4 regions of the Pseudarthrobacter sp. L1SW genome follow, and region 1 is predicted to be linked to each of the others. Evidence: predicted binding sites of a transcription regulator. Region 1 holds the regulator's gene; each other region holds the start of a gene.
The links. Region 1 encodes HrcA, which represses chaperone genes, less so after heat shock. Its sites were predicted from a motif close to TTNGCACTCGNNNNNNNCGAGTGCNAA; they were not measured.
Positions count from the first base shown of each region.

Region 2: a site for HrcA is predicted at 1,633-1,659, ahead of groL (chaperonin GroEL). Genes of this name have one in related genera too.
Region 3: a site for HrcA is predicted at 4,245-4,271, ahead of KTR40_RS12840 (FmdB family zinc ribbon protein). Genes of this name have one in related genera too.
Region 4: a site for HrcA is predicted at 2,257-2,283, ahead of KTR40_RS14905 (Hsp20/alpha crystallin family protein). Genes of this name have one in related genera too.

Region 1 covers NZ_CP078079.1:2,089,141-2,096,171, forward strand. Annotated here, with positions in the region: gene KTR40_RS09585 (16S rRNA (uracil(1498)-N(3))-methyltransferase) at 1-656, opposite strand, end outside; gene dnaJ (molecular chaperone DnaJ) at 659-1,786, opposite strand; gene hrcA (heat-inducible transcriptional repressor HrcA) at 1,867-2,880, opposite strand; gene KTR40_RS09600 (DUF3097 domain-containing protein) at 3,057-3,911, shown strand; gene KTR40_RS09605 (DUF4870 domain-containing protein) at 4,058-4,480, shown strand; gene hemW (radical SAM family heme chaperone HemW) at 4,563-5,792, opposite strand; gene lepA (translation elongation factor 4) at 5,829-7,031, opposite strand, start outside.
Region 2 covers NZ_CP078079.1:808,776-815,806, reverse strand. Annotated here, with positions in the region: gene groL (chaperonin GroEL) at 1-1,456, opposite strand, end outside; gene KTR40_RS03860 (ABC transporter substrate-binding protein) at 1,745-3,001, opposite strand; gene KTR40_RS03855 (cold-shock protein) at 3,025-3,231, opposite strand; gene KTR40_RS03850 (LytR C-terminal domain-containing protein) at 3,325-3,981, opposite strand; gene KTR40_RS03845 (DUF3263 domain-containing protein) at 4,031-4,360, opposite strand; gene KTR40_RS03840 (uracil-DNA glycosylase) at 4,489-5,259, shown strand; gene KTR40_RS03835 (siderophore-interacting protein) at 5,274-6,113, shown strand; gene KTR40_RS03830 (threonine/serine exporter ThrE family protein) at 6,127-7,031, opposite strand, start outside.
Region 3 covers NZ_CP078079.1:2,786,590-2,793,620, forward strand. Annotated here, with positions in the region: gene corA (magnesium/cobalt transporter CorA) at 1-92, shown strand, start outside; gene KTR40_RS12810 (cell division protein ZapE) at 95-619, shown strand; tRNA gene KTR40_RS12815 (tRNA-Ala) at 705-777, opposite strand; gene KTR40_RS12820 (hypothetical protein) at 901-1,818, opposite strand; gene KTR40_RS12825 (GNAT family N-acetyltransferase) at 1,924-2,544, opposite strand; gene galU (UTP--glucose-1-phosphate uridylyltransferase GalU) at 2,549-3,454, opposite strand; gene KTR40_RS12835 (5-formyltetrahydrofolate cyclo-ligase) at 3,590-4,213, shown strand; gene KTR40_RS12840 (FmdB family zinc ribbon protein) at 4,339-4,611, shown strand; gene KTR40_RS12845 (RcpC/CpaB family pilus assembly protein) at 4,716-5,483, shown strand; gene KTR40_RS12850 (DUF4011 domain-containing protein) at 5,574-7,031, opposite strand, start outside.
Region 4 covers NZ_CP078079.1:3,207,201-3,214,231, reverse strand. Annotated here, with positions in the region: gene KTR40_RS14920 (hypothetical protein) at 1-212, shown strand, start outside; gene KTR40_RS14915 (FAD-dependent monooxygenase) at 209-1,852, shown strand; gene KTR40_RS14910 (hypothetical protein) at 1,968-2,159, shown strand; gene KTR40_RS14905 (Hsp20/alpha crystallin family protein) at 2,357-2,779, shown strand; gene KTR40_RS14900 (NAD(P)H-hydrate dehydratase) at 2,958-3,905, opposite strand; gene KTR40_RS14895 (histidine phosphatase family protein) at 3,889-4,665, opposite strand; gene KTR40_RS14890 (hypothetical protein) at 5,127-5,555, shown strand; gene KTR40_RS14885 (CPBP family intramembrane glutamic endopeptidase) at 5,639-6,376, shown strand; gene KTR40_RS14880 (ABC transporter ATP-binding protein) at 6,373-7,031, shown strand, end outside.

The DNA.
Region 1 (7,031 bases):
CGGGTGACTTCCCGGGGACTGATGCCGCCTTCCGGTCCAACAAGCAGGAGCACTTCCCGCGGTTCCGTCCCGTTTCCGCCGCCCTGCCATGCTTCCAGCACGGTCCGCAGGGGCCTGACCGCGTCCTCATGCAGGATTATGGCAAGCTGAGCCGTCTCCACGAGGCCGGCCAGCGCGGCCGTGTCGACGGCGGGCCGTACCTCGGGAATCCATGCGCGGCGGGCCTGCTTGGCTGCCGCCGTGACCACGGACTGCCATTTGGCGTGGGCTTTCGCCGCCCGGTCGCCTTTCCACCGGACGATGGACCGCTCGGACTGCCAGGGTATAACGGCGTCGATCCCCAGCTCTGTTGCCGTCTCAATGGCAAGTTCGTCCCTGTCGCCTTTGGCCAGTGCCTGCACCAGCACCAGCCTGGTGCCTGGCTGCGGCTCGACGGACAGGGAGGCGCACTCAACATCAAGCCCGGACGGGGATGCCGCCAGCACCTTTCCGCTCATGCGGGTCCCGGCGCCGTCCACGATGTCAACGGGCTCGCCGGGGGCTATCCGCTTCACCGTGACGGCGTGCCGCGCCTCGGGCCCTTCAAGGACAAAGACCTCCCCCGCCACCATCTGGTCAAGGGAACCGGGAGGGGTGAAAAAGACCGGGTTGCTCACCGCTACAGGTTACCGAGCCGGTCCCGGAGCTTGGCGAACATGCCTCCGCTGGCCGCAAGCTTTCCTTCGGTGATCTGCTCACCGCGGAGTTTGGCAAGCTGCCGCAGGAGGTCCTCCTGTGCAGGGTCGAGTTTCGCGGGGGTTTCGACCTGGAGGTGCACTTTCAGGTCGCCGCGCCCGTAACCGCGGAGGTGGGTCACGCCAAGTCCACGAAGGGTGATGATCTCGCCGGACTGGGTGCCGGGCTTGACGTCGATTTCCTGCGGCCCGTCGAACGTTTCCAGGCTCACTTCGGTACCCAGGGCTGCCGCCGTCATGGGAATGTGCAGGGTAGCGTGGAGGTCGTCGTTGTCCCGGACATACGTGGCGTCGTTGTTTACGCGGATCTCGACGTAGAGGTCGCCGGCAGGGCCGCCGGCAGGACCTGCTTCGCCCTGGCCCGAGAGCTGGATGCGGGTTCCGGTGGCCACGCCGGCTGGAACCTTGATGGTCAGTGAACGGCGGCTGCGGATGCGTCCTTGGCCGCTGCACTCGTTGCAGGGGTCCTTGATGACGGTGCCGAAGCCTTCGCAGGTTCCGCACGGGGCGGCGGTCATGACCTGTCCCAGGATGGACCGGACTGCGCGCTGGACCTGGCCGCTGCCGCCGCAGATGTCGCAGCGTTCCGGGTGGGTTCCCGGCTGGCAGCACGAACCGTCGCAGGTGGGGCACGTAACGGCTGTGTCCACTTCCAGTTTCTTATTGACGCCGAAAACAGCGTCACGCAGTTCAATGCGGACACTGATGAGGGCGTCCTGGCCGCGCCTGACGCGGGAAGCCGGGCCGGTGCTTCCGCCGGCACCGAAGAAGGTGTCGAAAATGTCCTGGAACGCGAAGCCCTGGCCGGCGTATCCGCCTCCGCCGAAGCCGTTGTCCGTGCCGTTTTCGTTGCCGGTGGTGTCATAGACGCGGCGCTTCTGCGGGTCAGAGAGAACCTCGTAGGCGTGGGTCACGGCCTTGAAGCGGTCCGACGCGTCCTCACCCGGGTTGACGTCCGGGTGGAGGGTGCGCGCCAGTTTGCGGTAGGCCTTCTTGATCTCTTCTCCCGTGGCCTCCGGTGAGACTCCAAGGACGTCGTAATGGCTGCTCAAAGTTCGTATCTCTTCCTTGTTGTACTGCCTGCAGTTGGACTGCGGAAAATGCTCTGCCTGCCCGGGGGAACCGGAAAACGTCAGGGGCCCAGGATCCGCGAAAGGTACCGGGCGACGGCCCTGACGGCGGCCATGGTGGTGGGATAGTCCATCCTGGTTGGCCCCAGGACGCCGATTTTGGCAACGTGGTCCGGACCGTACCCTGTTGCAACCACGGATGCCTCGGCCAGGCCGTCGTAGGGATTCTCGCGGCCGATGCTGACAGCCACCCCGCGGTGGTCCTGCGCCATTTCGCTCAGCAGGCGGAGCATGACCACCTGCTCCTCAAGCGCTTCGAGGACCGGACCGATGCTGAGCGGAAAGTCCACGTTGGACCGCGCAAGGTTGGCTGTGCCCGCCATGACCATGCGGTCCTCCCTGCTGCTCTGGGCCAGTCCCTCGAGGCCGACGGCGAGGGCATGGGCGGCCTGCCTTTGGCTCGGGGCCGCTGTGGCCACCACCGCCGGCAGGGACTGGGCGAGCTGGCTCAGCGGCGTGCCGGCAAGGGATCCGAGGAACCGTGCCCGCAGGCTGGCGAGGGCGTCATCCGCCAGGTCCTGGCCGACGTCGATGACGCGCTGCTCCACCTTGCCGCTGTTGGCGATCAGCACCACCAGCACCTTCCGCGGTGCAAGGAGGACGAACTCGATATGGCGGACCAGTGCCCGGCTCAGGTGCGGGTACTGGACCACCGCAACCTGGTTGGTCAGCTGCGACAGCAGCCGGACGGTGCGGTCAAGGACGTCGTCAAGGTCGTCCGATCCTTCCAGCAGTGACTGGATGGCCCTCCGTTCCGCCTGGGACAGCGGTTTGACTGCAGAGATCTGGTCCACGAACAGCCGGTAACCCTTGTCTGTGGGGATACGCCCGGCGCTGGTGTGCGGAGCGGTGATCAGGCCCTCTTCCTCCAGGGCGGCCATATCGTTCCTGATCGTCGCGCTGGACACACCGAGATGGTGCCGCTCCACCAGGGCCTTGGACCCGACGGGTTCCCGGGAGTGGACGTAGTCCTCCACGATTGCACGCAGCACTTCGAGTTTGCGTGGCTCGCTCACACTCCACCTCCATCCAGGGTTCGGGGCGGCAGCACCGCCCGCGCTGTGCCACCTCAAGGGTTAGCACTCGACATGCCTAAGTGCTAACAGTCTATTATGCCTCCCCCCGTTGCTAGCATTGGTACCGCTCCGGGCGAAATTCCGGACCTGTACCGAACGCTAGGCGGAGTGAAACCATGCAGTACCAGAACTGGGGCCCGCGGGACTTGTCCGCTCCCGCAAAGACTGAACTGCCCGAGGTGCCCGTTGAACGGGGAATGGTGCTCGAGGACGTCCAGTCCGGCTGGGTGGGTGCCGTGACCCGCGTCGAAAAATCCGGCGGAATGCATGTGGTTGCCCTGGAGGACAGGCGCGGAAAGTCCAGGTCTTTCCGCTTGGGCTTCGGATTCCTCCTCGAAGGGCAGGCCATCAAGCTCCTGCCCCCGGCCCCGCGGCAGGCAGCCGGTGCCGTTGCCGGGCCCGGCCGGACGGCTTCCGGGTCAGTCCGGGTTGCCGGCCAGCGGGCGCAGGTGGCCAAAGCCAGCCGCATCTGGGTGGAGGGAAAGCACGACGCGGAACTGGTGGAAAAGGTCTGGGGAGATGACCTGCGCGTGGAGGGCATCGTCGTCGAACCCCTCCACGGCATTGATGACCTCGCGGCGGCAGTCGCAGGGTTCAGGCCCGGACCCGGCAGGCGGCTGGGTGTCCTGGTGGACCACCTCGTGCCGGACTCCAAGGAATCACGCATAGCCGACGCCGTTATGGCCTCGCCGGGTGCCGCGGGGAACGTCCTGATTGTGGGCCACCCCTATGTGGACGTGTGGCAGGCCATCCGGCCCGCTGTCCTGGGCATTGAGCAGTGGCCAGTGGTGCCGCGCGGGCAGGACTGGAAGACCGGCATCCTCGCAGCGTTCGGCTGGCCCCATGCCACCAAAGAGGACATCGGGCTCGGCTGGCAGAAACTCCTCGGCGCCGTCCGCACCTACGCAGACCTTGAAGCCTCGCTGTTGGGGAGGGTTGAGGAAGTCATCGACTTCCTCACCGTTCCCTGAGGGCGCTCCACCCCGGCGCGCGCATTCCGGCGCCGATACCGGGCAGTACCAAGTATTCTTGGTACTGCGGATCCTGCAACAATGCAGGCCTGCGCACCAAGTAAGCATTCTTGGCCGGCACCATTGCACTTCAGAAGGAACAGACTGTGGCAGAAAACGCACGCGATCACAGGGACACCCAGGGCGGCCAGGGCCGTTCGGAGTACCACGGCGTTCCCGCGAATGCGCTGCCCCTCACAGCCAGCGAAGACCGCCAATGGGCCACGATGGCCCACTTTGGGGGCATCCTGGGCTGTGTTCCGTCGCTGCTGATCTACCTGATCTTCCGGGACCGGGGGCCTTTCACCGCCCAGGAATCCAAGGAAGCCCTGAACTTCAGCCTGCCGCCCACCATCGCTGCCCTCGTTGCGAACATCCTGGTGGTCTTCGTCCCCGTGATCGGCAACGTCTTTGCCGTCATAGCCACCCTCATCTGGATTGCCCTGACCTGCTTCTCGGTGGCGGCCGGCATCCATGTCAACCGTGGACAGCCGCACCGGTACCAGTACAACCTGCGCTGGATCAAGTAACCCCACCCCCGCCCCGCAAGGCCGCACCGGCTCCACGGCCAGGGGAACGCTGCGGGCGCGGGCCCGCGTTGCTTTGTGCCGATCAGTCCGGGAGGACCCGGCGTACCACCGCGTCTGCCAGCAGCCTCCCTTTGAGCGTGAGGACCAGCCTTCCCTTGAAAGCGGCGGCAGGATCCACGAGGCCGTCCGCGATCAGTCCGGCCACCTCGTGCCGTCCCGCCTGGCCCAGTGACGACACGTCGAGGCCGGACTGGAGACGGGCCTCGAGCATGACACGCTCGACATTCCGGGTCTCCTGGTCCAGGGTTTCCCTGCCCGCTGCCGGTGACACTCCCTGCGCAAGGCGTCCGGCGTAGGCCGTGGGGTGCTTGACATTCCACCAGCGGACGCCGCCCACGTGGGAGTGCGCCCCCGGTCCAATCCCCCACCAGTCGTCGCCCCGCCAGTAGGCGAGGTTGTGCCGGCAGGCCTGCTCCGGCGTGCGGGCCCAGTTGCTGACCTCGTACCAGCCGAGGCCGGCCTGGGTGATGAGGTGGTCGGCGAGTTCGTACTTGTCGGCGTGGTCGTCGTCGTCGATTCCGAGAACTTCGCCACGGCGGATCTGGGCGGCGAGCTTGGTGCCGTCCTCCACAATGAGGGCGTAGGCGCTGATGTGGTCCGGCTGGTAGGACAGCGCCGTCTCAAGGGAGTAGCGCCAGTCGTCCAGCGACTCCCCTGGTGTCCCGTAAATGAGGTCCAGGCTCACGGCAAGTCCGGCATCACGCGCCCACTGAACGACCTGCGGCACGCGGCTGGGCGTGTGGGTCCTGTCCAGGACCTTCAGGACATGGGGAACAGCGGACTGCATGCCGAAGGAGACCCTGGTGAACCCGGCGTCCTTGAGAATGGCCAGGGATTCAGGGGTGACCGAGTCCGGGTTCGCCTCCGTCGTGACCTCGGCGCCGTCCTCGATTCCCCACTGGTCAATGGCGCGACGCAGGATGAGCGCGAGGTCCCCTGCGGGAAGGAGGGTTGGTGTGCCGCCGCCGAAGAACACCGTGCTCAGCGCGCGGGCGGGAAGTCCCGATTCGGCCAGAACCCTGGCAGCCAGCGACACTTCGGAGGCCGCAGTGGCGGCATACGCGTCCTGCGACGCGCCGCCGCCGAGCTCGGTGGCGGTGTAGGTGTTGAAATCGCAGTACCCGCACCGGACGGCACAGAAAGGAATGTGCACGTACAGCCCGAAAGCCCGGTCCGCCGCACCGTCCGCTGCCTGGGCAGGCAACAGACCGTCCGACGGCGCCGGGTCGCCGAGGGGAAGAATGCTAGGCATTGCTGGGGCCTCCGGTGTTGCCGGACGCTGTGTTCACTACTTCTTTGCCTTGTCCTTGGACTCATCGGTGGTGAGGGCGGCGATGAAGGCTTCCTGTGGAACCTCCACGCGGCCCACCATCTTCATGCGCTTCTTGCCTTCCTTCTGCTTTTCCAGCAGTTTGCGCTTACGCGAAATGTCACCGCCGTAGCACTTGGCGAGAACGTCCTTGCGGATGGCGCGGATGCTTTCCCGGGCAATGATCCTGGAGCCGATGGCCGCCTGGATGGGCACCTCGAACTGCTGGCGTGGAATCAGCTCGCGCAGCTTGGTGGTCATCATGACGCCGTAGGAGTATGCCTTGTCGCGGTGGGTGATGGCTGAGAAGGCATCCACCTGCTCGCCCTGGAGCATGATGTCCACCTTGACGAGGTCCGCCACCTGGTCGCCGTCGGCCTTCCAGTCAAGCGAGCCGTAGCCGCGGGTCTTGGACTTGAGGATGTCGAAGAAGTCGAAAACGATCTCGGCGAGCGGCAGGCGGTAGCGGATTTCCACCCTGTCCTCCGAGAGGTAGTCCATTCCGCCCATAACGCCGCGGCGGCTCTGGCACAGTTCCATGATGGCGCCGACGAACTCGTTCGGAGCGAGGATGGTGGCGGACACCATCGGTTCGCGGACCTCGTGGATCTTGCCGGAGGGGTATTCGCTGGGGTTGGTCACATGGACCACCTTCTTGTCCTCCAGCGTCACTTCGTATTCCACGTTGGGTGCGGTGGAAATCAGGTCCAGGTTGTACTCGCGCTCGAGCCGTTCGCGGGTGATTTCGAGGTGGAGCAGGCCGAGGAAGCCCACGCGGAAGCCGAAACCCAGCGCGGCCGACGTCTCGGGTTCGTAGACCAGCGCGGCGTCATTAAGCATCAGCTTCTCAAGCGCGTCCCGGAGCACCGGGTAGTCGGTGCCGTCCAGCGGATACAGGCCGGAGAACACCATCGGCTTGGCATCGGCATAGCCCGGCAGTGATTCAGCGGCCGGCTTCGCGAGGTTGGTGACGGTGTCGCCGACCTTGGAAAGGCGGACGTCCTTCACGCCGGTGATGAGGTATCCCACTTCGCCGACGCCGAGGCCCTTCGAGGGCGTGGGTTCCGGGGAGCTCACGCCGATCTCCAGGAGTTCGTGCGTGGCCCGCGTGGACATCATCTGGATGCGCTCGCGCGGGTGCAGCATGCCGTCCACCACGCGGACATAGGTGACCACGCCGCG
Region 2 (7,031 bases), 1.3 Mb from region 1:
GGTCGACGTACTCGCCGGTTGCGGCGTTCAGGCCGTGTCCTGCGGGCAGGCCGCGGACCTTGTCCACCACAACGCCCGGCTCCATGCCGGCGTTGAAGGCGATCTGCTTCAGCGGAGCATCGATGGCAACACGGACGATGTTGGCACCGGTGGCCTCGTCGCCGGACAGCTGCAGGTTGGCGAATGCCTTGGCGCCGGCCTGGATGAGGGCCACGCCGCCACCGGCAACGATGCCTTCTTCAACAGCAGCCTTGGCGTTGCGCACTGCGTCTTCGATGCGGTGCTTGCGCTCCTTGAGCTCAACCTCGGTTGCGGCACCGGCCTTGATGACTGCGACGCCGCCGGCCAGCTTGGCCAGGCGTTCCTGCAGCTTCTCGCGGTCGTAGTCCGAATCGGAGTTCTCGATCTCGGCGCGGATCTGGGACACGCGGCCAGCGATCTGGTCGGCGTCGCCGGCACCTTCGACGATGGTGGTCTCGTCCTTGGTGACAACAACCTTGCGTGCCTTGCCCAGGAGTTCCAGGCCGGCGTTTTCCAGCTTGAGTCCGACTTCCTCGGAGATGACCTGGCCGCCGGTGAGGACAGCGATGTCGGCAAGCTGCGCCTTGCGGCGGTCACCGAAGCCCGGGGCCTTGACGGCGACGGACTTGAAGGTGCCGCGGATCTTGTTGACGATCAGGGTGGCCAGGGCCTCGCCCTCGATGTCCTCGGCAATGATCAGCAGCGGCTTGTTGGACTGCATGACCTTTTCGAGGACTGCAACCAGTTCCTTGACGTTGGAGATCTTGGAGTTGACGATCAGGATGTACGGATCCTCGAGGACCGTCTCCTGGCGCTCAGCGTCAGTCACGAAGTAGGCGGAGATGTAGCCCTTGTCGAAGCGCATGCCTTCGGTGAGCTCCAGCTCCAGGCCGAAGGTGTTGGATTCCTCGACCGTGATGACGCCTTCCTTGCCCACCTTGTCCAGGGCTTCGGCAATGAGGGCGCCGATTTCTTCGTCACCGGCGGAGATGGACGCCGTGGCGGCGATCTCTTCCTTGGTTTCGATTTCCTTGGCGGAGTTCAGCAGTTCGGCGGTGACGGCCTCAACGGCCTTCTCGATGCCGCGCTTGAGGGACAGCGGGTCGGCGCCGGCGGCGACGTTGCGCAGGCCTTCCTTGACCAGGGCCTGGGCCAGCACGGTAGCGGTGGTGGTTCCGTCGCCAGCGACGTCGTCGGTCTTCTTGGCAACTTCCTTGACCAGCTCGGCGCCGATCTTCTCGTAGGGATCGTCCAGCTCGATCTCCTTGGCGATGGAAACACCATCGTTGGTGATCGTGGGGGCGCCCCACTTCTTTTCGAGGACGACGTTGCGTCCACGCGGGCCGAGGGTGACCTTAACGGCGTCGGCGAGGATATTCAGGCCCCGCTCAAGGCCGCGGCGTGCCTCTTCATCAAATGCAATGATCTTGGCCATAACGGCAATAGTCCTTTCGGGACAGTCGTTAAGAATGAACCTTCGCTGCAGTGCCCGCGACGGACGACCCTTTGCCGGCGGCCTCTGTATGCCTCCGGGTGCGGGTCTCACTCCAGTAAGGTGTTTCTTCGCTCCTCGCCCGGTGCCGCGCGCCGCCGGCCGGAACCAGGCTTTGCTTAGCAGTCGGTACGTCAGAGTGCTAAGTCAATAATTAGCACTCCCCACGTGAGAGTGCAAGCGAATAGGCCGCCTAAAGCGTTGCGGCAGGCACCTCTACGCCGAGGGCGATCAGCCGGCGCGGCCCGCCGTTTCGCGGCCGCTGGGCGTCGGGTTGTTGTCTGCCCCGTAGGTGAACACAGTGAACGTTGCCGAGGTGATGTCGCCATTGGCGTCGAAGGCAACCGGGCCGGATTCGCCGTCGTAGTTGATGCCCGTACCGGAAGCCTTCGCTGCCAGGCATTCCTTGTAGCTGGGGCAGGGCGTGCCCGGCGCCGATTCAGTCCCGCCAGCGGTCCCGGCAGCCGTCCCGCCTGAGACGGCAACCAGGTTTGCTGCGATGGAGCGGCCGGAGTCGTCCTCGGCTTTGGCCGCCGCCAGGGCCGCGAGGATCGCGGCGTCGTATGTCTCCGCTGCGAAGGACACGTCCTTCAGGCCGGGATCGATGCCGAGGAGCCTTTCCTGGAATGCTGCGGCTGGCAGCTCACCGGGGACCACGGCCCGGGCACCCTCCAGGGCCTTGGTTCCCAGCTTGGACGCGTACCGGCCGAATGCGCCGTCGCTGAGGATGATCCTGGAACCGGCAACGGCCGCGTTGTTGAGTTCAGCCAGGGCACCCTGCGCGCCGTCGCGCGCCACCAGGATGACGGCGTCAGGGTCCGCTGCGCGGGCGGCCGCGGCGGCGTTTCCCGCTTCACCCGGCTTGAAGCCCGCCGTGGCAACCACTTCCAGGCCGGCCTGTTGGGCGGAATCGGCGACGGCGGCGGAGACATCGCTGCCGTAGGCACCTTCCTGGAACATGACGGAGATGGTGGCGGCGCCCGCGTCCTTGGCGAGCTTAACCAGCACCGGCCCCTGTGCGACGTCGGCGGCCGCCGTCCGGAAGTAGTACCCGCCGCTGGGGATGGTGCTGAGCCCCGCCGCGGTGTTGGCCGGCGAGATCAGCGGCGTCCTGGCCCTGGAGAGGATGTCCACGGCCGATTTGGCGTGGCTGGAGTCGGTGGGGCCGATCACCACGTCCGCCTTGGCCTGGACCAAAGCCTGGGCTTGTGCTGCCGCGTCCTGGCCGGCCTCGAAGGGCAGCAGTTCCACGGGCCGGCCTTTGTGCCCGCCGGCCGCGTTGATTTCCTTGACGGCGAGCTTGGCGGCGGCCGCCTGGGGCGGGTTCAGGAAGCTGCTGTCCCCGGTGTTGTCCAGGATGAGGCCAATCCGCAGCGTGCCGTCCCCGGATGCCTCCGCTGTTTCCACGCGTGCATTTCCGGTGACGCCGGAACAGGCGGTGAGGGCCAGTGTGCAGCAGAGGGCTGCGGCGAAAACAGGACGACGCATCCCGGCGGGAACAAACAGACGCTTCACTCGGCTGGCCGGACGCTTTCCGCCTGGGGGCCCTTTTCGCCTTCGCCCACTTCAAGTTCCACGCGCTGTCCTTCATCCAGTGCCCGGTAGCCTTCGCCCTGGATGGCGGACCAGTGCACGAAGACATCGTCGCCGGACCCGTCAACGGTAATAAAGCCGTAGCCCTTTTCCGCGTTGAACCACTTGACGGTTCCTCGTGCCATGGTGACCACTCTTTCCGTTAGGTCCGGGATGCTGCCGGCGCCGCCGTTCCGGGGCCGAAGCCTGGAATTTACTCTAGCCAATGCGTGCCGGGATTAGCGGTACCCCGGGCCCAGCACAACCACAAGCGGAACCTGGAATTCCGTGCTGTTCACCACGGTAGGGACGCCCAGGAGTTCCGCGAGGGCTTCGGCGTTGGCCCGTTGGGTTGTCCCGGAGTAGAAAATGGTGGAGCCCTGCTGCGGCGCCCCTGCCCAGTTCCCTACCTGGCCCAGGGACCAGCCGTCGGCCCGCACGGTTCCGCCCACGCGGCTTGCCAGTCCGGCGGTTCCGGCGGCGTTGTAGACCGCCACGGCCTGTGTCTTGTCCACGGACGCAGCCTGCGGCGTCGGCTGGATGCTGGACCCAGCCCCGGCGGCGGGAACCGTCCCTGGCCCCGCGGCTTCTGTCGTGGCGGAGGGCTCAGGCTCCGTCGAGGGGGTGGAGGATGTGTCCGGGGTGGCGGAGGGCGTAGACCCGGTTCCGGCGAGCGGCGTTGATTCGAGGCTTGAGGAGGCCTGGCTTGCCGGTCCGCTGAACCCGAGCTTGGGCAGGATCAGGAAGGACACCAGCCCGATGGCCAGGGCAACGCAACCCACCGCCAGGATGGGCCACAGCCGGACCCGTGACGGAGCAGAGGCTGTGCGATGGACACCTTGTCGCGACGCGGTCTCCGGGACCTTGTCGAATTCATCGCGGGCGTATTTGGTCATGGGAAAGAGACATCCTTGCGTGTTGCTGCTGAGACTCAGTACGGGCGTCTTATGCGTCGGACCCCAGGCGCCGTGCAGTGCGTGCACGGTGACGCGACGTACGTAGTCTACGCAATCTCTTGACCAGCATGGGGTCATGCGCCAGCGCATCCTCGGTATCGATCAGCGCGTTGAGGATCTGGTAGTAGTGCGTCGCGGAGAGATCGAAGAGTTCCCGGATGGCCTGTTCCTTGGCACCGGCGTACTTCCACCACTGCCGTTCCAGGGCGAGTATCTGCTGGTCACGCTCGCTGAGCGGCGAATCCCGCAGCGCGAAATCCGGCAGGAGGACGTTCCGTTGGTCCTGCTCCGGCAGGTGCTCCCGAGCTGGTTCCGCCACGGCGCACTCTCCTTTGCTGGTTACGTAAAATGTCTGACCCCCATGCTACGGGCGAATAACACCATTGTCATTTGCGCGCCGGGCGGCCTGCCGGACCGGGCCGGCGGTCCTCCTGCGAGAATGGGACGGTGTTTGAATCAGATGCCCTTTTCGAACTGGCGCAGGATCCGGCGCGCGGGCAAGGCTTCGCCGAGCTGGCGCAGCTGCCCCTGACGGAGCTGATGACGCCTGACTGGGCAGCTGCCTTGGCGGGCGTGGAAAGCGGACTCCGGGACGTGCTCACCTTCCTTGCCCGGGAAGAAGCGGCCGGGCACCCGGTGCTGCCGGCGCCGTCGAACGTCCTGCGGGCATTCCGCCAGCCCCTCGCCGACGTGAAAGTCCTGATGGTGGGGCAGGATCCGTACCCCACGCCGGGGCACGCCGTCGGGCTGGCCTTCGCCGTTGACCCGCACGTGCAGCCCATCCCTCGGAGCCTGGCGAATATCTACCGGGAGCTGGAAGCGGACCTGGGAATTCCCGCGCGGGTCCACGGCGACCTCTCCGCCTGGGCTGGCCAGGGCGTCCTGCTCCTGAACCGCGTGATGACTGTAAGGGCCGGCGCTGCAGGCTCCCACCGCCGGAAGGGGTGGGAGGAAATTACGACGGCGGCTGTCAAGGCCGTGGCCGGCCGGCGGGCCCCGGACGGGTCGCCGTTGCCGCTGGTTGCCGTGCTGTGGGGAAAGGACGCAGAGAGCGTGCGTCCGCTGCTGCCCGGGGTTCCGACCGTGTCCAGCGCCCACCCCAGCCCCCTCTCCGCCTCCCGCGGATTCTTTGGTTCCCGGCCGTTCAGCCGCGTCAACGCGCTGCTGCGGGAGCAGGGTGCCCCGGACGTAACCTGGGAGCTTCCGCCGGTAGCCTAGCTTAGGCTTGCCTTATGAGCATTGTTCCCGCCACCACCAGCGCCACCAAGAAGAGCCGCCCGCAGGTCAACCTCGCAGTGCTGCGCCGGGAACAGCTCTCGCCCCACATGGTGCGGATTGTTGCCGGCGGCGACGGTTTTGCGGACTTCGTCAACAACGGCTTCGTGGACCGCTACGTGAAGATTGTTTTCCCGCAGCCGGGCGTCACGTACCCCTCCCCGCTGGACTTGTGGAGCATCCGGGAGACCATGCCGCGGGAACAATGGCCGTTCACGCGCACTTACACCCTCCGCTGGGTGGATCCCGTGGCCAGGGAGCTTGCCATCGATTTTGTGGTCCACGGCGAGGAAGGACTGGCAGGACCGTGGGCGGCGAAGGCCCAGCCGGGCGAGACCCTGACTTTCACGGGGCCGGGAGGGGCGTACAACCCCAACCCCGACGCTGACTGGTACCTGTTCGCCGGGGACGAGGCGGCGGTGCCCGCCATCGCGGCATGCATCGAATCCCTGCCTGCCGAAGCCGCCGGCGTCGCCTTCCTTGAAGTTGATTCCGGCGCCGACATCCAGCAGTTTGCCGCCCCAGCAGGAGTGAAGCTGAACTGGCTTTTCCGTAACGGCGTCCCTGCAGGCGAGAGCGGCCTCCTGGTGCAGGCGGTAGCGGACGCGGAGTGGCCCGAGGGCCGGGTGGACGTCTTCGCCCACGGCGAGCGCGGGTACATGAAGCAGCTGCGCGACGTCTTCTTCAAGCAGCGCGGCCTGGACCGGAAGCAGGTGTCCCTGTCAGGGTACTGGGCCAAGGGCCGCGTTGAGGACGACTTCCAGGCTGAGAAGAAACTCCCCGTAGGGCAGATCTAGCCTCCACCCCTGGTCAGCGGCGGCGTGCGCGCCGCCGCTCGTTGCTGGCAAGGCTGCGGGTCAGCGGCCGCGCCAGCGTGTCGCCAAGGACGATCCCGCCGGCTGTTCCCAGGACGATGGCTCCCGCGTTGAGCATCCCGCCGGCGCCCAGCAGGATCTCGGCTTCCTCGATGGTGAGCACGTACATGGACCGGAAAATGGTAAGGCCGGGCAGCAGGATCAGCGCCGCGGGCACGGCCACCACCAGCTGGGGTGCACCCATCCTCAGGGCGACGACGCGGGCCAGCAGGCCAATGGCCACGGCGGCCAGGGCTGGGGAGAACCGGTCCCCGATGCCCAGCAGTCCACCGCCCAGGAGGACAAAGTAGCCGGCGACCCCCACCGCCGCGGTGGGAAGCAGGAGGTGCCACGTGGTTTGTTCCGTGACCCCGATGGCCATCACCGCCACCGCCACCAGGATGACCAGCACCCACAGGTCGTAGGCGGGCGGGAACGTCTGCGTGACGTCGATCCGCTGCATCCCCGTCAGTTCCCCCACCACGAAGGCGACGGCGATGCCCGCCACGATGGCACCGAATGTCAGCAGGGTGGACAGGAAACGCCCCGCCGCAGTGACGGGGAAGCCGTTGATGGCGTCCTGCACCGAGGAGACAAGGCGTCCCGTGGGCAGGAGCAGGAGGATGCCGCCCACCACCACAATGGCCGGTGATGTGGTCAGCCCGAACTGCCAGAGCACCAGCGCCAGCTGCGTCACCACAAAAGAGCAGCTGGCGGTAATGAAGAAGTCCGGCACCCGCCAGCGGCCCAGTTGGCGGGCCAGCAGGCTGATGCCGATGTTGGCTGCGAACGCAATGGCAGAGGAGGCCGGCCCGCCGCCCAGCACGGCGACGAATGCCGCAGCGAAAATGCCGAAGGCCG
Region 3 (7,031 bases), 700 kb from region 1:
ACTGGGAGCTCGGGTATCCGATGGCGATCGGACTGATGATCGCGACGGCGGCCCTCATGTACGGCATCTTCAAGGGGAAGGGCTGGCTCTAGGCATGGAAACAGGGCCGGAGTCGCCGGTTCTCCGGCAAGGCCGCATTATTGTTCCCGGCAGCAGCCGCCAGTTGGCCGCCTACGGCCTGTTCCTTCCGCAGCCCGACCAGCACCGGATCCTCCATTCCGGCTCCCGTACGTTCCATGCCAAGGCGCTGGAGCATGAACTGCTGTGGATCAGCTTCGACGAACTGTGCGCGCCGGGCACCACGTCGGATGACTACATCGGCCTGGCGGCCGGGCCGGAGCTCTGCGTTATTGACGGCGTACCCCCACCGGAAGCGGCGGATGCAGGGTTTCGGGTGGAAGCCTGGGAGCAGTTTGCCGCCGTTCTTGCCGTCCTCGCGGCCCGGAATGCGACGGTCTTTATTGTGGGCAACAGGCGGATGGAGTGGGCGGCCGCCTCCTCTGCGGCCCAAGATGCCCGGCTGCGTGCCTCCCTGGACGGCATCGGCCGGCTCCTGGCGGGCCTTAAAAGGATTGAATCGGACGAGACCGTCACCGTTGAGGGCGTGTCCGGGAGTTAGCTGGAGAACTTCCGACGGCGGTCCGTTGACGGGGACAGCCGCCCCCGTTAACGGAGAAGGCCCCGCACAAGCGGGGCCTTCGTTGTGGAGCTAAGGGGATTCGAACCCCTGACCTCTTCGATGCGAACGAAGCGCTCTACCAACTGAGCTATAGCCCCGGAACATCCGCGCCTGGCGGGCACCGGTGACCCTAGGCTACAAATTTTCCCGGCGGAATGCCAAACCGCCATGCCCAACCGGTCGCGAAACCGCGCGGGATAGCCTGGGCGGCACAACACCTGTCAGGCGCGGCGGCGCTGCAGCACGTCGTCGAGATTACTGAGGGCGCTCTGCGCCTTGGACAGCTGGGGGCCCTCCGCGGCAGCAGGAGCCGCCGGCGGCGCGGCCGCACCCTGCTTCAGGGACGGCTTGCCAACAGCCTTGGGCGCCGCCGGGAGCTCCAGCGGCTCGGGGTCCGGGCGCTCGGCCTTTGCAGCCTCAACATAGACCGGCTTGGGGACCTCCACGGGCTCCCACGTTGCGGAAGCCGGCGCAGCGGCCGCGGCACTGGCTGCTGCGGCACTTGGATCCCCGGCGGCCACAGCGACGGCCAGGGCGGCCTCGCGCAGTTCCACTGCCGTCAGCGGCTTGACCTTCGGCTGGTGCGCCTCGGCGTCGAACAGCGGGTTGTCCTTCTTTGCCGGTGCTGCTTCCGGTTTCGGCGGGACGTTCCCGGCAGCGGCGGGCTGCCGGGCAGGCGCGGTCATCGCGGACCGGAAGGCTGCATTGACCTTGGCCCTTCTGTCCCGGACGGCAAGCCCACGCAGCAGGACCAAGGATCCGACCGTCAGTGCCACGCACACCAGCGGAAGGACCGGGGAACCCAAGCCGAAGAGGAGAAGCACCCCGGACACGAAGGCTGTGGCCAGCGACAGCAGCCCGATCAGGGCAATTGCGGTCCGGCCATAGCGTATGCGGAACTTGCCTCCGGCCGGCGAGCCGGCAGCAGCGGTCCCGGGTCCGGCGCTCTTCCTGGTGTCCATGGCTTTCTCCTGCTGGGCGGCGACGTTCAAAACCAAAGCGGCTGGCGGTTCCGGTGTTTCATCGGCTGCGGTCTCTGCCAGGAAATCGCCGGCGGGCTGAAACTGGTGCCTGCGGTTCCGGAGGACGTAGGGCGCAACCCACACAATCCAGAGCACAACGGCAACCACAAGGATCACTGAGCTGCTAAGGGGGAAGTCCACACTCAAAACCGTATGAGCATCCGGCCCGCTGCCGCAGCATTAGCTGCGGTGTGTCGTGGTACAGCCCGCAATTCACTGGATTTATGACCGGTGTGAGGCCAGCCACGGCCGGAGGAGTCCATCCGGGACCTCTTCCGACGTCAGGGCGAACGAGCGGTGGTCGGCCCACTCACCGTTGATGTGAAGGTACCGCGGCCGGTAGCCCTCATCGCGGAATCCCAATTTCTCCACCACGCGCAGGCTGGGTCCATTCTCCGGCCTGATGTTGATTTCCATCCGGTGCAGGCCCAGGGTCTTGAAGCAATGGTCCGTCACCATGGCGACGGCGGTGGGCGCAATGCCGTGGCCCGCACGGGCCTGGTCCACCCAGTAGCCGAGGGTCGCCATCATGGCCGAGCCCCACACAATGGAGGAGACAGTCAGTTGGCCAACAATGGGCGGATTGACGCTGCCGGGCCGCCGCTCGGTAATGACGAAGGGCAAGGCCGTTGCCTGGGCGGCCTGCGCCTTTAATGACCGGACCATTTGCCGGTAGTCCGGCAAGCCGCCGGAAGGATCCGGGTTGGATGCTTCCCACGGGGCCAGCCATTGGCTGTTGCGGGACCTGACCTCGGTCCATTCCTTTTTGTCCCGGTACCGGATGGGCCGCAGGACCAGATCCCCGCATTCCAGTGTTACGGGCCAGATGGGACCAGGACGCATGGCACTACTTGGACAGGCTGGCAGTGAAGCCGGGCAGCCATTCCCGCAAGCCGGGGCCGAGGTCCTCGCTGTCAATGGCCAGCTGGACACAGGCCTTGAGGTAGCTCAGCTTGTCCCCGGTGTCGTAACGCCGCCCCCGGAACACGACGCCGTAGACCCCGCGCCCTTCGCCGTCACCCGTGGCCAGTTCCTGGAGCGCGTCTGTCAGCTGGATTTCGCCGCCCCGTCCCGGACCCGTGCGCTCGAGGACGTCGAAGACTGCGGGGTGGAGTACGTAGCGGCCAATAAGCGCCAGGTTGGAGGGCGCTTCCTCCGCGCTCGGCTTCTCCACGAGCCGGTTGACCCGCACGTATGACTCACCGTCGATCGGTTCGATGTCAGCGCAGCCGTAGGCACTGATCTGCGACGGTTCCACTTCGATGAGTGCGACGACGGACCCGCCCGTTTTGGCCTGCACGTCAATCATCGTGCCGAGCAGTTCGTCCCGGGCATCGATGAGGTCATCGCCCAGCAGCACGGCGAAGGCTTCATTGCCAACGTGCTGCTTGGCCCGGAGTACTGCATGGCCCAGTCCGTGCGGGTCCCCCTGCCGGACGTAGTGGATGTCGCCCAGGTTGCTTGCGGCCTGGACGGACGCCAGCTTCTCGGCATCCCCCTTGCCTTCAAGGGTGGACTCCAGTGACGGCACACGATCGAAGTGGTCTTCCAGCGCCCGCTTGTTCCGCCCGGTGATCATCAGGACATCGTTGAGGCCGACGTTCACGGCTTCCTCAACCACGTACTGGATGGCAGGCTTGTCCACAACGGGAAGCATTTCCTTGGGCATCGCCTTGGTTGCCGGCAGGAACCTGGTGCCAAGTCCGGCGGCAGGAATGACGGCTTTGCGCACTCTCGGGTTACTGGTAGTCACCGGACTAATCTAACGTCAGCGTCAAGCATTCAGTAATCATTGGATGGCCAGCGATGTCCGGTGCTGCCGGACGGACCGGCGGCACCGCGTTGGCCCGGGCATTGGCCAACGCCGCGGCAGCTACGGAGGAAAGATATGACGCTCGAGGAAATAAAGGCAGCCAAGGACCAGATACGTGTTGCCCATCGCCGCCGCCGGGCTTCCCTGACGCTCCAGGAGCGCCAGGACGCGGGGGAAGCCTTGGCGAAGCATGGCGCAGCGTGGGCAGATTCAGTAACCCAGGGGAACGCAGCGACAGTCTGCGCCTACCTCGGCGTCGGGGCGGAACCGCCTACGCTGCCGCTGATCGCGGCCCTCCACGATGCCGGCCACAAGGTCCTCCTTCCCGTCTGCGAACCGGGGCGGGAGCTGAAGTGGGTCTTCTGGACGCCGGGCGTCGACCTGGTGAGGAGCAGCTTTGCCCCCATCCTGGAGCCTGTGGGGACACGGCATGAGATTGAGGTGGCCGGCGAAGCTGCCGCGCTTTTCATCCCTGCCACCGCGATTGATCTTGCAGGCAGCAGGGTGGGCCAGGGCGGCGGTTATTACGACAAGTTCCTGGGCCACCTCGCATCAGCCGGGAAGCATATTCCGCTGGCCGCGGTGATCTACGACGGTGAACTGTTGCCTGCCGGCAGGATTCCTGTAGAGGAATTCGACCGGCCCGTGCCGGGCGTTGTGCTTCCTTCCGGATTCCGGAGCCTAACGGAGGCCGCCTGACCGGGAAGGCCGGCGCAGGAGGATGGTAGAATTAGCACTCAGGCCCTGTGACTGCTAATAGACATCCAGCTGGATGACCGTGCGGCAGTCCGGGACCTCTCGTTTGCCCAAGAGGAGGAGCACCAGTGCCAACGTATGCGTACGCCTGCAAGGATTGCGGCCATGCCTTTGACATCGTCCAGTCGTTCTCGGACAGCTCTCTGACGTCCTGCCCCGAGTGCCAGGGGACCCTGCGCAAGAAGTTCAACAGCGTGGGCGTCGTCTTCAAGGGTTCCGGCTTCTACCGCACGGACTCCCGGGACGCCAAGGGCAGCACGGTATCGGCCGCCCCCGCGGCGCCGCCAGCAACAGCGGCTCCTGCGTCTGCGGCTCCGGCTCCGGCGGCCGCCGCGAGCTGATCCAAGGTTCCTCCGCCCGGGCGGCTGCCTGCGTTTGGACCCGGTTGTCCACATAGCTGCCATGGCTCCTGCCGCGGTCCTCAGATGCGCCCTAGCGTGGGCACATGCCTGCAAACGGACAGCTACGCCTGGTCAGCCCACGCACGCCACACAGACGTGGACTCCCGGGGAAAAAACAGCGCGGTGGCCCCCACGGCAGGGGCCCCGGCGCCGGCCGCAACGCAAGCCGCCGCCCGCCGGCCCGCTTTGCCGGCTGGCTGAGCCGCAACAGGAGGCTGGCGGCCGCGCTGCTCCTGTGCGCCGCAGCCGCCATCACGGTCCAGCAACTTACGCCGGCGCCGGTCTACACCATCTCCGCCCTGGCCGCCGCCCGGGACCTGCCCGCAGGCACCGCCATGGCGTCCGCTGACCTCGCCTCCGTCCAGGTCCCGCCCGGCATGCTGGCCGACGGATTCCTCCATGAACCGGGCGAGGCGGCAGGGAAGCAACTCGCGGCCCCGCTGCGCAAGGGGCAGTTACTGACGGATGCCCAACTGCTCGGTCCGGGGCTCCTGGCGGGCACTCCACCCGGATCAGCGGCTGTTCCCCTCCGCATGGCGGATCCATCGTCCATCCAGCTCGTTTCCCCCGGTCAGCTCGTGAACGTGGTGCTGACGGCAGCCAGCGGCTACGACCAGCAGGCACCACCGGAGGTCTTGGCTTCTGGCGTGCCTGTGCTGTGGACGTCCGGCCAGGGCGGGCAGGGCGGCCAGTGGCTGGGCATGGCGGAGACTGACGGACTCATCGTGGTGGCAGCCAATGCGGAACAGGCGGCCCGGCTTGCCGGCGCCTCCACCCAGGGGAAGCTCTTTTTCGTCTTGGTGGGGCCGTAGCCCTTGGGGCTGTGGTCCGGGCCAGCGCCGGAGGCGCAGCGCCGGCTTCTTCCACAACGGGCAGGCACTTGCCTCAGCCTGGAGCTAACCTCAGCCCCAGTGGGGAGGTTTCTGTTCCTTCAGCCACGCATCGTGGTCGTCGTCTTCGCGGTCGCCCCAGCCCCGGGGTTCGTCTTCAGCTGCCTTCTTTGGCAGGGCAGGCGCGCCGGGCTGGGCGGCCGTGCCGGACTGGGCAGCCGTGGACGCGCTGCCGGGAACAGCGCCGCGGGCGCCCTCCTCGTCCTGCCCGGGCGCAGGTGCAGCGGCGGCCTGCCCGCTGTCCGAAGCGTCGTTGTCCTGGTGGTCCGGCGCCATGGCACCCGCCTCCTTGCTGTCCGGGCCTTCGGCCTGCATTGGTTCATGGTTCGATGCCGTGTGCCGGGACACGGCATCTATTCCGTTGAGGGCCTGGTCCACGTCGTCGTCCAGGAAGGCGACGGATGTGGCCGTTCGCCCGGAGAGCGCATTTTTTTCGAGGCCAAGGTACCCTGCGATGCGGTCGGCGCAGGCGGACGGATCAGTGAACACCTCGATGGTCCACAGCGGCATGTAGCGCCAGCCATGGCGCTCCAGCAGCTGGGGACGCAGCCGGCTGCGCTCCCGGACGCTCAGGGCACGGTACTGTTCGGTGCCGTCCGATTCGATCGCCACCGGCCACGGGAGGTCTGCGTCCTCCTGGCCCATGGTGCTCAGCGGATCGGCGGCCGCCACGACGTCGATGGCGCCATCGTACTGGTGCCACACCCGGGCGCCGCGGGCGCGCAGGCGGTCTCCGAGGTCAGCCACCAGCGGATCGGCTCCGAGTGCCTGCTCGCTTGCCGCGGCGCGCGAAGCCGGAGTTCCGAGGTCCGTGTTTCCCGCGATTTCACGGTCAAGGAGGGCGTACAGGTCCACCGCACCGTGCGTCAGCCTGGTCTGGTCCAGGTCCTCCGGCCGGAAGCACGTGAGAACATGCATCGACCTGCGGGCGCGGGTCATGGCCAGGGCGAACTTTTCCCGGCCGCCTTCGGCAGAGAGGGGCCCGAAGTTGTGCAGGGCGCGTCCGTGGGGTGTCCGGCCAAAGCCGGGCGAGAAGATGACATGGTCGCGCACCAGCCCCTGGGCCCGTTCAAGGTCAACAACACGGAAGGACTCCGGACCGGCCCCGAAGAAGCCCGCCAGGGCCGGGTAGTTGGGCAGCTGGAGCCGGATGGATTCCCCGATCCTGGCCGCGTGGCGGAGGCTGGCCGTGACCACGGCCAGCGACGTACGCGGACGCAGCCGGGCGTGCTCGAAGACCAGCTGGACCACCCGGTTGACTTCCGCCACCACGGATTCCACGCCTTCGTGGTCCGCACTGGGCAACCCGGTGCCGTCCGGAAGGTATTCCACCAGCAGGGACCGGTCCAGTCCGGTAGCGGACTGCCCTTCCGGGAGCCGGCGGAGGCCGCCGTCGTAAAAGTTCTTACTCAGCTGGAGGACGAGGTCCTCGTCCACCGCCCGATAGACAAAGTTGAGCCTCCACACCGG
Region 4 (7,031 bases), 1.1 Mb from region 1:
TTTATCGGGGCCTCTACGAATGGGATGGCCCCGCCCGTGCCCGGCACTACGCCTCCGCCTTGTGGCGGGTCCTGGAACTGGTCAGCGTCCCGGGGTCGATCAGCTACAAAGTTGTACCCGGGCTGCGCCGCGACGAGGTGCTCGCCAATCCGGCGCGGATGGAGGCCGCCGGGGCCGGACAGGCGTGGTGGCGGCTCCTGAGCCACAAATGACAGCCGACAGCGACGTCCTGGTGGTGGGCGCAGGCCCCGCCGGCCTGACAACAGCCCTCCAGGCCCACGCCCACGGGGCCACCGTCCGGATTGTTGACCGGCGGGCCGAGCGCGTCCGTCCCTCGCGGGCCATGATGCTCCATGCCCGTGCGCTCGAAGGGCTCCGGCCACTGGGCGTCACGGACGAGTTGCTCAGCCGGGCGGACACAACTCCGGAGGCGCGCATCCACCTGGGTAACCGGGTGGTGCAGGCCAGGCTCGGCCACGCCGATCTTCCGGATACGGCCTTCCCGCACCTGACGCTGGTACGGCAGGCCGACGTCGAGGACGTTCTGTGGCGGGCCCTCAAAGCCCGGGACGTGCCGGTTGACTGGGGCGTTGAGTTCCGTGGCCTGGCCGCCTTCGCGGGCAGGGAGGGAACGCTGCGCGCCGACCTGCGGCTGGCGGACGGCGACGTCCCCCGTGGCAACGGGCTCCCCGCGAACGGACCGCGTGCCAACCTGGCCCATGCCGGCCAGCCCGGAGGGCTCCTGGAGCAGCACGACTGCCGCTTCCTTGCCGGATGCGACGGCCAATCCAGTACCGTGCGCGGGCTTGTCGGCGCCGACTGGCGCGGGGCGCCGTACCGGGTGGAGGCCGTCCTGGCCGACCTGGAACTCGATGGCCCGCTGGACCCCGGGCTCCTCCATGTCGCCGTCGGGAACGGCGGGCTGGCGTTCCTTTTCGCCCTTGGGGAGGGCGCCACGTGGCGGCTGCTCGCCACCCGCCCGGCAGATCCGCATGCCGCCGGCCCGTTCGGCCAACTGGGGCCGGAAGTTGCGGCAGGGGAAGTGGCCCGGCTGGTCCAAGGGTCAGGGCTGGAGGCGACGGTCCGGGACGTGCGGTGGTCCGCGCAGGTCCGCCTGCAGCACCGGCTCGCCAGCAGGTTCCGCAGCGGGAACCTGTTCCTGGCCGGAGATGCCGCGCACGCCCATTCACCGGCGGGCGGCCAGGGGATGAACAACGGCATTCTCGACGCACTCAATCTTGGCTGGAAGCTGGGTTTCGCTTCGGGCGGCGGGACGCACCCGGAACTGCTCGGCTCCTATGATTACGAGCGCCGCCTCGCCGCCCGGCGGGTGCTGGCCCTGACGCATGCCATCTTTTTCGGGGAAGCGTCGCCCCACCCCCTTGCCCGCCTGCTCCGCAGGGTCCTGCCGGTTTCCGCGCCGTTGCTGCCGGTGCTCCTGCGCCGGCGCCGGCTCACGTCCGCGGGCATCAGGCTCCTGGCACAGCCTTTTGTCCGCTACCGGAACAGCGCCATCTCGGTGGAGGGCACACCGCCCGCAGCGCGCTGGCCGCGGCCGGGGGACCGGCTGCCGGATGCGCCGGTGGTCACCGGCGGGCGGAGCGTCCGCCTTCACGAGTTGACTGCGGCGCCGGGCGTGCACGTCTTGCTGGAGCACGACGCCGGATGGGATGCCGCGGGCGCGGACCTCACCTTCTCCGGGCGCAAGGTTCATGTGCACCGGCTCAGCAGCCATCCCGGCCGCGGCATCGTTGCGGTGCGCCCGGACGGGCACGTCGGTTTCCGGTGCGGGGAGGCGGACCTGCACCAGCTGCGTGCCTGGCTTCGGCTGGTGGGCGCCGTCCCGGGCTGACCCCACGCGCCGGGCGGCAGGGAACGGCGGGCGCTTGGCCTAGTGGGCTTGAGGTGGCGGGCGTATCCTGATCACGCCAAGGCACGTCCATCAAAACGTGAGAGGGGAACGTCACATGACCATCCCGCCAGTGCACGAGCCCGAGCCGTTTCCGCCGGAACCAGGCCCGGACCAGCCAGATCCCACCCAGCCCGGCCACCCCGGCCCGCCGGCTCCCAACCCGTTCCCGGCACCCGAACCGCCGGGCCCGCTGCCGGTGCCCGACCCCGGCCCGGCGCCGCTCCGGCCGGACCCCACGCGGAGCTGACAAACCAGGATAAGAGGGGCCTTCTACCTGCCGCAGAGGGCCCCTCTTCCGCGTCCAGGGCAGGCCGGAAAAACTCTTAAAAATCCCTCCTGAACCCCTTGCAGACCTGATTCTCCAGTGATAAAAAATCTATATCAGCCAATACAGATCGGCTGGTACCAAAAAGTGTTGGACCGTCTCTTACGAGGAGGGAAGCCATGTTGATGCGAACTGATCCGTTCCGCGAGCTGGACAGGCTGGCCCAGCAGGTCCTCGGCACGGCGGCGCGCCCGGCAGCGATGCCGATGGACGCGTGGCGGGAGGACCAGGAATTTGTAGTCGCTTTTGATCTGCCCGGTGTCGCACTGGATTCTGTGGATCTGGATGTGGAACGGAATGTCCTGACGGTACGGGCCGAGCGCCCCGAGCCCGCGGGCAAGGATACCGAGTTGATCGCCTCCGAGCGGCCGCGCGGCGTGTTCAGCCGTCAGCTGATCCTCGGGGACACCCTGGACACGGACAATGTGAAGGCTACGTACGACGCCGGTGTCCTGACGCTGCGGATTCCTGTCGCCGAGAAGGCCAAGCCGCGCAAGATCGAGATTGAGACGAAGGGGGCAAAGCAAGAGATTGCCGCCTAGTGTCAACACAAGAATCGGGACGTCGGGTATCAAATTGCTGACTGCCTTTTGGGCGGATCGCGAAGTACGCACGCCACAGCGCTTAAAGCGCACCGGCAGCCTACTCCCGTAACTTCCCGATAAGGTGGCCCCCGGCTTCGGCCGGGGGTCGTCCTATGTCCGGGCCTTTAAGGCGGTGTCAGGTGTTGAGCTCCAGCATCAGCGCGGGCAGTTCATCCGCGAGTTCGCGCGCCAGGAAGCCCAACGGTCCCAGCCGGCTGGCAAGCCTGTCCGCTGCAGCCGCATGAAGGTGGGTCCCCCAGCATGCGGCCTGCGCTTCACTGGTGCCCCGGGCGCGGAGGCCGGCGATGGCACCGGCCAGGACATCCCCGCTGCCCGAGGTCCCCAGCCCGCCGTATCCTGTGGTGATTTTCCAGAGCTCCGGCTGTTCCGGGGCATCTCCGGGCGGCCGCGCGATCAGGCCCTGGCAGCTGACCACGGCACGGTAGCGTTCGGCAATCGCGGCCACGTTCGCCTCCAGGTCCTTCACGTCGCGGCCAAGCAGGACCTCGGCCTCCTTGGGGTTGGGGGTGAGGATCAGGCGGCCTTTCCACGGCTCAATCAGGTCCTCCACCTTCACCAGGGCGCCCAGGGCGTAGGCATCCAGCACGACGGCGGGACCTCCCGGGCCGTTCGGCCCGCCTTCTCCTGTCTCCCGCTCGAGCAGCGCCCGGAGCAGCTCCTCGGCCAGGTCCAGGTCATCGAGGCCCGGGCCCACCAGCACGGCATCTGCCCGGTCCAGGTACGTGGAAATACGGTCAAGGCCCTCGGCCGTCACGGACCCGCCAGGGGTTTCCGGCAGCCCCACCGCCCCGCACTCCGGCAGCGCGACGCCCACGTGGACGGCCACGGACTCCGAGACCGCCAGGGTGAGCTTCCCTGCGCCGGCCCGGAGAGCGGCTGCCCCGGCCAGCAGGGCGGCGCCGGGAGTCGCCCGGGCTCCGCCCACCACCAAGACCGATCCGCGGGAGTACTTGTCCTCGCCCGGAGAGGGCAGCGGCCAATCGCGCAGGAGCGACGGCGTCACCAACGTCGGCTGCTCGGCCCCGGCCCGCTCGGCCCCGGCCGCCTCACCGCGGGTGGACACTGGTATCCCCGCCGTGTTCGGTCACGGTGACGCCCTGCTCGGTCAGGTGGTCCGCCACATTGAAGCTCTCGAGCGTCCACGGTCCGGCGCCGGAGGGCCGCACATACCGGGTCAGGGAGGCATTCAGCACCGAGGTTGTGGCTGCGAGGTCCAGGAGTTCTGTTTCGCTCAGCCCTTCGAGCACGTACCGGAAGAGCATGATCACGGCGTCGTGGCACACGAGCATCACCCGGTGCCCGGTGCCCAGGTTGTTCAGCTCCGCCAGGACGGAGCGCAGCCGGAGGGCTACGTCCGCCCAGGATTCACCGCCTGGCGGCCGGTAGTACAGCTTGCCCAGCCACTCGCGGCGTTCCACCTCCTCCGGGTAACGCTGCTCCACGCCCAGCCGGGTGAGCCGGTCCAGGATGCCCAGCTCGCGGTCCCGCAGCCGCTCATCAGTGCGCACCCGCACGGGCCAGCCAGCCACCTCCACGGCGATTTCCGCCGTCTGCCGGGCACGCGCGTAGGGCGAGGACACCACGGCGTCCGGCCGGAACTCCTCGGCGATCCGGGCCAGCGCCACGCCCAGCGCTTTCGCCTGCTCCTGCCCAATATCGGACAGGTTCACGTCCGCGTCACGCGCCGGCACGGCGATGACCTCCGCCCCCGCCTCCCGGGCCTCGGTGGCGGCAACGTTGCCCTCGCTCTCGCCGTGGCGGATCAGCAGCAGCTCCACCGCCCCCGCCTCCTGCACAGCCTCTGTCAGCCCGTCGTCGTTCAAGAGAAATCACCCCGTTCGCGTGCCGTTCCGAATGCAGGAACACTACCAGCGGCGTACCCACGGGGCCGGGAAAATAACGGACGACGGCGGTGGCGCACCAATTCCGCCTTCCCGCCACGGCAGTCCTTCAAGCGACGGCGTCCCCGCCCATGCAATGCACGGTGCGGATTCCAGCTGAAAGCCAAAGACGATGGGGAAATGATCCCGCACTCTCAAATCCCTATGACTGTTGTTCATGTAAAGAATCTGATAGTACACCGGGAGTTTGACGCCAGTATGCCGAATATCACCAAAAAACCGATGCGACCGGATTGCCGGAAAGTAGAGTTACTAAACTTATTTGACTTATACTGTTCCACCGATTTATATTTGGCGCCGTGTTCAAGGTGAACACAATCAAAAGGGGGAACTGCATGAGCCAGGTTAAGAGCCGCTCAGGTATGAATTGGAAAAAGAGGGGTGTGGCGGTAGCGCTTGCGGGCGCGATTCTTGCGTCCGCACCTGCGGCTGTCCGCGTTGCTTCCGGACCCGCGGCGGTCTCAGCCTCGCCGGCGTCCGTGTCCGTTGTGGCGCCGGCATCGGCGCAGGGTGCATCGGTAGTAACGCTGCCGTCCGCGCCTGCGCTGGCTTCGTCAGCCACGCCGGATGCGGTCAAGGGCGCGGCTGACGCACAGAAGCGCCTTAATATCGGGCCCGTGCTGAACTGGATCCGGGCCGCGGCGCCTTGGATCTGGAACGCAATGGTAAACGCCGTCCGGTGGGGTTGGAATGCGTTCATCAACTGGTGGAACGGGTTGGCAAGCTGGATCCGTAACACGATCAGCTGGTTCATCGGCGGCTCCCTGTGGGACTTCTACCTTGAACTGCGCCGCTACTTCTTCGGCTGGTAGGTCTGCTTGACCAGCGGCTGGATGGCAGTCAGGCCAACCGTCATCCAGCTGCTGCGGCCCCCGACAATCAACCGGAATATGACATGAAAAGACTTATTACGCATGCTGTCACCAGGGCCGTCCTTGCCTACGCCGGCGTCACACTCGTTATAGCCCTCAGCTATGAGCTGATGCCGGTACACGTCCTTGGTGAGGATCTGTCCATGGCCGTTTCCCTCACCGTCGTAGCGTGTTTGCTGGTGCTGCCTGCACTCGCCAGTCGACGGTTCAGTCTCCTGCGGGCATTCCGGATTCCCGTGGCGGGTCCGGACTTGACAGGCCTCTGGGCGTGGCTGTCCGCTGCGGTGGTGATGCTGCTGGCACTTGCCCTGCTCATCTTGCTTGCCGAAGGCGATCCGTTGGCGGCAGCCACTGCCCCCATTAGCGTGGTGCTGGAGGAACTCATTTTCCGCGGACTGCCGCTGGCGTTACTTCTGGGCGTGAAAAGTTCACTAAAAGGGCGGATGGCCGTTGTTTTAGTCAGTTCACTTACTTTTGCCGCCCTTCATTTCTCGACGCTTTCCATCATGTATGTGGACCGTTTTGTTTTCGCTTGCCTGGCGCTGGCTCTCGCGTTTAAATTCGAATCGCTCTGGCCCGCAGTCCTGTATCATGCATTGGCGAATATCACGGCGCTTGTTACGGCGGACCTGATGTACCACCCGGGGTACGCTTGGGTCTATATTCCGCTGGACATCACCATCTTTGCGATGGTGTTTTTGTTCTGCTCCAGGTCAACAATCAGACAAACGTCACAAATCGGTCCGGTGAAAGTTCCATGACTCTCCTTATTAGCAATGTGTCCAAATCCTACGGTGATGTGCATGCCGTGCAAGGCGTCAGCTTCAGTTGCCGGCCCGGCTCGGTCACCGGGTTCATCGGTCCGAACGGTTCCGGCAAGTCCACGACCCTCAAGATGATTGCGGGCCTCGTTCGCCCCGATGAAGGGTCGATCACCTTCGACGGGATGGCGTATAAGGACCTGGAGAATCCGGGGATCGAGGCCGGGTTCCTGCTCGACCCGTCCGCTCACCACCCGGGAAGGTCGGTCCGCGAGACGGTGGCGCTGCCAGCAATCATGATGCGGCTTCCGAAGAGCCGGGTGGACGCCGTCCTGGTTGCTGTGGGACTCTCACAGGTTTCCCGGAGGAAGGTCAGGTCCCTCTCGCTTGGCATGCGGCAGCGGCTCAGCCTGGCAATTGCACTCCTGGGCGAGCCGAAATTCCTCGTCCTGGACGAGCCGGCCAACGGACTGGACATCGAGGGCATGTCGTGGCTGAAAACGTTCCTCACTGGTTACGCAGCGAACGGCGGCTCGGTGCTCGTGTCCAGCCACTTGCTGAACGAACTCGAGACCTACGCCCACAACGTGGTCATCATCGACAGGGGCCGCATTGTCAGCACCTCCACCATCCACGATCTCACCCGGACCGACGT